DNA from 2 places in the Mesorhizobium sp. M0119 genome. Region 1 is predicted to be linked to the other one. Evidence: predicted binding sites of a transcription regulator. Region 1 holds the regulator's gene; the other holds the start of a gene.
The links. The regulator LexA, encoded in region 1, represses DNA repair genes until DNA is damaged. The targets are predictions, from matches to a motif close to TGTTCNNNNTGTGTTCNG.

Region 1 (4,425 bases):
CGATGGCGGCCGAGCTGGCCTTCCCACAGCCGATCGCTATCGTCGCCTTGGCAGCCCTTTGTGCCGTCGTCTCGCGGTCATGGCCCAGGACGCGCCTGTGCTTCATGGTGGCGTTGCTCTGCGCGCTTGGCGTGCTTGCCGCCAAGTTCGAGACCTGGCGTGTCGGGACGCATATGCTCGGTTCCGAAATCTCGACGCGGCTGACGGGTCGCGTCGTATCGTACGAGCCCATGGCGAGCGGCCGCATCAGGCTGACGATCGATGTGATCTCAACCGCCAGGCCGACACTGCGCTACATGCCGGAACGGGTCCGCGTTTCGGCGATGAAAATACCGGCTGAGCTGACCGCCGGTTCCGAGATCTCCGGCTATGTGCGGCTGCTGCCGCCGACCGGGCCGGTGCGGCCCGACAGCTATGATTTCTCCTTCGACAGCTATTTCGCCGGTATCGGCGGCAGCGGCTTTTTTCTCGGCAATCCGAAAGTCGTGTCGTCGGGCAGCATCCCGCTTGCCGCGCGGCTTTCTTCGGCGATCGAAGACGCGCGCGAATCCATCGCCGACCATATCCGCAGCCGCATTGGCGGCGCCGAGGGCGAGATTGCTGCTGCGCTGATCGTCGGCGTGCGCGCCGGCATTCCCGAGGAGATCAACGAAGCGATGCGGCGTACAGGCATCTACCACATCATCTCCATCTCGGGGCTGCATATGGCGTTGGTCGCCGGCACCATCATGGCGCTGCTACGCGGCGCCTTTGCGCTGTTTCCCGATTTCTCATCGCGACGGCCGGTCAAGAAATATGCCGCGGCCGCCGCGCTTTTTTCGATTGCGGCCTACCTCGTCTTTTCCGGCATTGTGGTAGCGGCCGAACGCAGCTTCATCATGCTGGCGGTGATGCTTATCGCCGTGCTGTTCGACCGGGCCGCGCTCACCATGCGCAACCTGGCGATCTCGGCCATCGCGGTCATTCTGGTGTCGCCGCACGAGGTGGTCGGTCCGAGCTTCCAGATGTCCTTCGCCGCGACGGCGGCCCTTGTCGGCGCCTATGCAGGCTGGTCCGATTACCTCGCCGGCAGGGCCACCACCCCGCCGCCCCGGCGGTCGCCGCTACGCTTTGCCACTCGAAAGGTCCTGCTGGGCATGGGCGGCCTGGCGATGACCTCGATCATTGCAGGGAGCGCCACGGCGCTTTTCGCCATATGGCATTTCCAGCGCGTGGCGCCGCTCAGCCTGTTCGCCAATCTGGCCATCATGCCCATCGTCTCACTGGTCGTCATGCCCTTCGCCGTCCTCAGTGCGCTGGCGATGCCGTTCGGCGCGGATGGGCCTTTCCTCTACGTGATGGGCAAGGGGCTGACGGCGATGATCGCCCTGTCCGGGTGGATCTCCGAGCGCTCGCCGATCGATGCGGTCGGGCTGATTTCGCTGAGATCCGTCCTTCTGGTGACGATCGCCCTCGTCATTGCCAGCATGGCGACGACCTGGTTGCGGCTCGCGGCACTTCCTTTTGCGCTCGCCGGCTTGCTAACGACAACGCAGACGCGTGTACCCGACGTATTGATCTCGGAGGACGCACGGCTGGTCGCGCTGCCGATCGGCAGCGGTGAACTTGCGGTCAACCGGGCACGCCCGAATGAGTTCACCATCGACAACTGGAAACGCGCGCTCACATCAGAGGCTATCGTCGCGCCGGAAACACCTGGAAAGAACGATCCGCAATTCGACATTGCCGATCCGGCCGACCTACCGCCGGGCATGCCGTTCATTTGCACGGACGGCCTCTGCCTTGCCAGGCATCCATCCGGCGCGATCATCGCGCAAGCCAAGGACCGCGATACTGCACGGCCAGCCTGCGCCTTTGCCAGCTTGATCGTCATCGACGACGCCACCGCCCATAATCCCTGCTACTATGACCGGCTGGTCCTCGTCGTCACCAAACGGCAACTAGCGCGCGCGGGAAGTGCGGCCGTCTATTTCGATCCACAAGCGGCAACACGCGCCGAAATCCGTTTCGCCGTCGAAAAATCATACCGGCCCTGGCACATGCAGCGGAGATTTTCACGCGCGGCGCGGGGCCTGCCGCCATACCGCAGGACCGACAAGCCAAAAGCCGGCGCCAAGGGCGGAGCTCAGTAGCGGCGGATCAGTCCGACGAGCTTGCCTTGCACCTTGACCCTGTCTGGTCCGAAGATGCGCGTCTCGTAGGCCGGATTGGCGGCTTCCAGGGCGATCGAAGCGCCCTTGCGGCGGAACCGCTTCAGCGTCGCTTCTTCCTCGTCGACCAGTGCCACCACGATCTCACCGGGGCTCGCCGTATCGGCATTGCGGATGATCACCGTGTCGCCGTCGAAAATGCCCGCCTCGATCATCGAATCGCCTTTGACCTCGAGCGCATAATGCTCGCCGCCCATGATCATATCCGGCGGCACCGAAATCGAATGCGTCTGGTGCTGGATGGCGTCGATCGGCACACCAGCGGCGATGCGGCCCATCACCGGAATCGAAACGGCGGCGACGACATCGTCGTCATTGCCGGCTGCAGGGACGCGCGATGATGTCGGCTTGCCCTGCCGAGGGGCGCCTTGCCCAAGACTGCCCTGGATGACACTCGGCGAGAACTTGCGTGCCGCATTGAGGCCGGGGGCGATCGAGTCAGGCAGGCGCAGCACCTCCAGCGCACGGGCCCGGTTGGGCAAACGGCGAATGAAGCCGCGCTCCTCCAGCGCTGTAATCAGCCGGTGGATTCCGGATTTGGAAGCCAGGTCGAGCGCTTCCTTCATCTCGTCGAAGGAAGGCGGGATACCGCTTTCCTTCAACCTTTCGTGGATGAACATAAGCAGTTCGTGTTGTTTGCGTGTCAGCATAGCGACCCCCAACAGAATCAGAAAAACAAACCCAGAACAAACACTATCTGTTCCAGTTGTGTTCCGCAACTGTTTAAAGTTTAATGAATGCGTTAAGGCTCGGGAAACAAACCACGCCCTTACCGGAATGCCGCATTTTCACCCGCCGCGAGCCTCATCGCCTTGATTCTGCTGTCGTTTGCGCCCTTCTGGCTTCCTAGAATGCGCCACTGGCATCCGCCGTCGGTCGGCAAAGGGCACGGAAGTGAACCCGTATCGACTGTGTGGTTTGGTCAAAGCACCGTGAACGAAACGAACTCAAAACGCCAACCTCGGGTTAACTCCTGGTTTCCACCGCCTGGTCAGGCTGCCTCTCGCTGGTGGAGCCTTGCTGCGCGCTATCCGGTAATGGAAGAACAGTCGATGCGTGTCCGGCGTTGCGTCGAATCTTTGGGGAAGCAGGCAAATCATGACAGGAATTCCCGATCTCGCGGCCATAAAGGCGATGGATGCCGCAGATCCGCTGCGCGCGATGCGTGACCGCTTTGTGTTGCCGCAAGGAGTGATCTATCTCGACGGCAATTCGCTAGGGGCTCCTTCGCGTGCCGCTTTCGATGAATTGCGCAAGGCCGCGACCGAAGAATGGTCGCATGATCTCATCCGCGCATGGAACACGGCCGGCTGGTTCAACATGCCGCTTGAACTTGGCGACCAGCTCGGGCGCCTGATCGGTGCCGCGACCGGCCAGACGGTGGTCTGCGACACGACGTCGGTCAACATCTACAAGCTGCTGCACGCCGCCATGGCCATGCGGCCGCAGCGGCGGGTCATCGTCGCCGAGGGCGATAGTTTTCCGGCAGACCTTTACATGGCTGAAGGTGTGGTTTCGACGCGAAAAGATACGCTGCTGCGCCTCTCGGGGGTCGACGCGCCGACCATCGAAGAGCTGATCGACGAACGCACTGCCGTGGTGCTGGTGAACCACGTCAACTACAAGTCGGGCGAACTGCGCGACATGCCGGGGCTGACGCGCAGGGCCCAGGAGGCCGGGGCGATGATCGTCTGGGATCTCTGCCACACCGCCGGTGCGATGCCAGTCGAGCTCGACAAGGCAAACGCCGATTTTGCCGTTGGCTGCACCTACAAATATCTGAATGGCGGACCGGGTGCACCTGCCTTCATCTATGCGGCTGAGCGGCATCTTGCCGACATCCAGCAGCCGCTCACCGGCTGGTGGGGCCATGCACGGCCCTTCGCCTTCGAGCCAGGCTATGCGGCCGGCACCGGCATCCGCCGGTTTCTGTGTGGCACCCAGCCGATCCTGTCGATGCGGACGCTGAAAGGCGCGCTCGACATCTGGAACGATGTCGACATGACGGCGGTGCGCAAGAAGAGCATCGCGCTGGCCGATCTGTTCATCGAGCTTGTTGATGCAAGGTGCGGCGCTTACGGGCTCACGCTCGAAAGCACGCGCGACGGGGAAAAACGCGGCAGCCAGATTTCATTCATGCACGAGCATGGCTACCAGATCATGCGCGCGCTGATTGAACGTGGCGTGATCGGCGATTTTCGCGCGCCATCCACCA
Region 2 (4,425 bases), on a different contig from region 1:
TTGCCGGAACGAACGACCTGGTCAAGGAAACGGGCATTCTCGCCACGCCCGATCGGCGCTATCTCGTGCCGTGGCTGATGCAGATGGTGCTCGCGGCGCGTGCCGGCAGCCTCGACCTGCTCGACGGCGTCTTCAATGATTTTCGCCATATGGACGGCTTTGCGCGCGAGTGCACGGAAGCGGCCGCCATGGGTTTTGACGGCAAGTCGCTGATCCATCCAGCCCAGATCGAGGCCGCGAACCGCGCCTTTGAGCCGTCGCCCGAAGCAATAGCCGAGGCGCGCGCCGTCAAGGAAGCCTTCGCGCTCGCCGAAAATGCCGGCAAGGCGGTGATCGCGCTGAACGGCAAGATGGTCGAGCGGCTGCATCTGGCACAGGCCGAAAAACTGCTGGCGAAGGCCGCCGCTGTTCGCGCATGATTATCGTAACTGACGACAGGATTGAAAATGAAACTCTACCGCTTTTTGTCCGGCCCGGACGACGCCAGCTTCTGCCACAAGGTGACGGCGGCGCTCAACAAGGGCTGGCATCTGTTCGGCTCGCCGATCTATGCCTATGACAAGAAAGCCAAGACCATGCGCTGCGGCCAGGCGGTGGTGAAGGACGTCGAGGGCCAGGAATACGGCCCCGACACCAAACTCAGCGACTGGTAGCGCTGACATCGCTTTGGGTGCCCGCGAATGCGGGACACTTCTGGACGCTGGCGGGACAGCGCCCCCCTCTGTCCTGCCGGACATCTCCCCACACGGGGGGAGATCGGCCGTCATCCCAGGCTTTCGCCAATCTCCAAGGTTGCAGGACCGAACGAAGCGTTAAAGCTGCCAATCTCCCCCCTCGTGGGGGAGATGTCCGGCAGGACAGAGGGGAGCGCGAAGGAACGCTGCGGTCTCCAGTCAAACGACGTCACTCCGCTGCCTCTTCGATCTTCTCCATATCGTCGTCCGACAGGCCGAAATGGTGGCCGATCTCGTGGATGAGCACGTGGGTGACGATGTCGCCCAGCGTTTCCTCGTTCTCGGCCCAATAGTCGAGGATGGCGCGGCGGTAGAGCGTGATGCGGTTCGGGCCTTCGCCGGTCTGCGGATTCCAGCGCTCGGCGATGCCGCGCCCCTCGAACAGGCCGAGCAGGTCGAAGGGCGTTTCCAGCGAAAGGTCGTCCATGATCTCGTCGGTCGGGAATTCGGCGATCTGAATGACGATCTCGCCGGTCAGCTTGCGAAACTCCTCCGGCAGATGGGCATAGGCCTCCAGCGCCAGGAGCTCGATTTCCTCCATCGTTGGCGAAAGCTGGTCGTGCCAGATGCGTGTTTGGTAGATGCGAGCCATGCTTTATCCTTTGATCCCGGCATATAGGCTTTCAGGCCGGACTCGGCAAATAGCCGGGCTGGAGCGCCCGTGCCATGCCCCACTACAGGAATAAATTCCCCGTGACTCCGCTTGACTCTTCGGGCGGCCTCTGGAATCTATAGGGAACATAACAGGAACAATTGTGAGTGGAAGCTGACCGTCATGGCGACAAGCGCCGTGGCGCGGGAGACTGTTTTTGCCCTGCGCCGCCAGATCGCGAAGATCGAAGGGACCTTGCCCGAGCGCCTGGAGGCGCCGGCCGGTTCGTCGTTTGACGCGGATGTCCCTCGTCAGAGTCTGACACCCTCTCGGCATCCGACACCCGCTCGGAATCTGACGATTGTCCGGCGCGGTCTTGCCGTGGCGCCGCCCGATGCGTTTTTGCGCACCGGCGCCGAGCGCCTCGATGCTGCGCTGAGCGGCGGCCTGCCGAAGGCGGCGCTGAGCGAGTTTCATGGCGCCGCGACCCGCGATGCCGGGGCCGTCGCCGGTTTTGCCTTGTCGCTCGTCAGCCTGATCCTCAGCCAGGGGCCGCGACTGCCGGTGCTGTGGATCGGCACATCCGAGGTTTTCCGCGAGGCCGGCTTTCCCTATGCCAGGGGGCTTCACGCCTTTTTCGGCATCGAGCCGGAGCAATTGCTGTTTTCCGAGGCACCAAGGCTGCTCGATGCGCTGTGGGTCGCCGAGGAGGCTGCCAGGATGACGGCGCTGGCCGCCGTCATCCTCGAAATTCGTGGCAGCCCGCAGCGGCGGGACCGCACCGCGACGCGGCGGCTGCACGCCCGGGCACAGAGTGCCGGCCGGCCGCTGTTCCTGCTGCGCCAGGCCGGCGAGCCCGAGCCGACGGCAGCGCCCGTCCGCCTCATCCTGTCGGCGGCACCGGCGGCAACACGTAAGACACTTGCCGGGCCGCTCGCCGGCTCGATCGGCTGGCCCGCCTTCACCGTCACCATCGGCAAGAGCCGCACGGCCTTGCCCGGAAAATTCACACTGGAGTGGAACCCCGATGAACGCATATTCGAAGAAAGACGGGGCGAGCAAGGAAGGTCTCAGGAATGGGCCCCAGAACGGCCAAAGAATCCTGTCCCTGTGGTTTCCGCATCTCGCCGCCGAGAGGACCCTGCGGCAGCGTCTGGGGCGGTCCTGGCGTTCCCGGCCGTCGGATCACCTGCCGCTGGTGATCAGCCATCGCCAAGGGAACACCCAGCGCATCGCCGCCCTCGACGAACGGGCTGAGGCACTTAATCTGAAGCGCGGTATGGGCATAGCCGATGCGCGCGCCATGCATCCCTCGATCGACATCGTGGAGGCCGATCCGGAGGCCGACCGGCGCCTTCTCGAAGGCCTCGCCGACTGGTGCGACCGCTATACCCCGCTGGTGGCGCTCGACGGGACCGACGGCCTCTATCTCGACGTCACCGGCTGCACCCATCTTTTCGGCGGCGAACGCTCGATGCTGGACGATATCCTGTCGCGTTTTTTCCATCAGGGCTTCGATGTCCGCGCCGGGCTTGCCGCCACGCCTGGTGCTGCCTGGGCGGCGGCGCGGTTTGCCGGCGACCGCATCGTGCCCGATGGCGAGGAGGAAGCGCTTCTCGCACCCTTGCCGCTTGCGGCGCTGCGCATCGGCCCGGAGGTCCGCGCCAGCCTCGAAAGCGTCGGCCTGCGCACGGCGGGCGCCGTCATGGCGGCACCGCGCGCGCCGCTGGCCCGCCGCTTCGGCGCATCGCTGCTCTTGCGCCTCGACCAGGCGCTTGGCCGCCTCGAGGAGGCCGTGTCGCCGCGCCTGCCGGTGGCACCGCTTTCGGTCGAGCGTCACCTTGCCGAACCGATCATGCTGACCGAGGACATCGAGCGGCTGACAGGCATGCTGGCGACCACCTTGAAGAGCGACCTCGAGCGTCGCGGCGAGGGCGCAAGGCGGCTGGCGCTGCTGCTTTTCCGCGTCGATGGCGGCGTCAGCCGCATCGCCGTCGGCACCTCGCGGCCTCTGCGCGAGCCGCGGCTGATCCAGAAATTGTTCCACGAAAGGCTTGCCGCGCTCGAACAGGATATCGACGCCGGCTATGGCTTCGATCTCGTGCGCCTTTCGGTGCTGACCGCCGCCGCCTTCGACATGCAGCAGGCAGACCTTGCCGGCGAGACGAGCGACGACGGTGCTGATATCGCGCTTTTTGCCGACCGCATTCGCGCCCGGCTCGGCGAAGGCGCGGTCTTGAAGCCGGTCGCCGTCGAGAGCCATTTGCCGGAGCGCGCCGTCGCCACCCTTCCCTTCACGGAGGCGCCGCAGAGAAGCTCGCCGCCGAAGCAGCCCGACAAGGCGAAGGACGCTCCCACGACCGTCTTCCAGCCGGAACGGCCGATCCGGCTTTTCCGTTCGCCCGAGCCGATCGAGGTGCCGGCCACCGAAATGCCGGAAGGCCCGCCTTTGAACTTCCGCTGGCGGCGCGCGCTCTACCGGGTCGCGCGCGCCGAAGGGCCGGAGCGCATCGCGCCGGAATGGTGGCGAGAGGCGGCGGGACGAGAAGATGCCCCGACCCGGGATTATTTCCGCATCGAGGATGCCGACGGCCGCCGTTACTGGCTCTATCGCCAGGGCCTTTACGGCGCCTCGCAGCCTTCGCCGCGCTGGTTCATGCATGGGGTCTTCGCATGAATGCGCTGACGGCCATCCCCTATGCCGAATTCGGCATCCAGTCGAACTTCTCGTTCCTGCGCGGTGCCTCGAAACCGGAGGAGCTGGTGGTCGCGGCAAAATTCCTAGGGTTTTCGGCGATCGGGCTCGCCGACCGCAACACGGTGGCGGGCGTGGTGCGCGCCTGGCAGCAGGCCAAAGTGGAGGGTGTTTCCTATCATCCCGGCTGCCGCCTGGTTTTTTGCGACGGCACGCCGGACATCCTCGCCTACCCGCAGGCCCGCAAGGGCTGGGGGCATCTCTGCCGCATGCTGACACAGGCCAATTTGCGTGACGAAAACGAAAAAGGGGCGACGCTCCTCAAACAGAGCGATCTTCTCGAATGGGGCGATCTCCTGTCGCTGGCCATCCTGCCGGATCTATCGGCGGACGCGGAAACCAGC

Region 2: a site for LexA is predicted at 1,469-1,486, ahead of NKJ40_RS14060 (ImuA family protein). Genes of this name have one in related genera too.

Annotation. Positions count from the first base shown of each region.
Region 1 is NZ_JAMYTU010000009.1:156,254-160,678, reverse strand. It holds gene NKJ40_RS11935 (ComEC/Rec2 family competence protein) at 1-2,132, shown strand, start outside; gene lexA (transcriptional repressor LexA) at 2,126-2,860, opposite strand; gene kynU (kynureninase) at 3,309-4,425, shown strand, end outside.
Region 2 is NZ_JAMYTU010000012.1:49,121-53,545, forward strand. It holds gene NKJ40_RS14045 (HpcH/HpaI aldolase/citrate lyase family protein) at 1-419, shown strand, start outside; gene NKJ40_RS14050 (DUF1737 domain-containing protein) at 447-653, shown strand; gene NKJ40_RS14055 (metallopeptidase family protein) at 904-1,326, opposite strand; gene NKJ40_RS14060 (ImuA family protein) at 1,510-2,583, shown strand; gene NKJ40_RS14065 (DUF6504 family protein) at 2,525-4,003, shown strand; gene NKJ40_RS14070 (error-prone DNA polymerase) at 4,000-4,425, shown strand, end outside.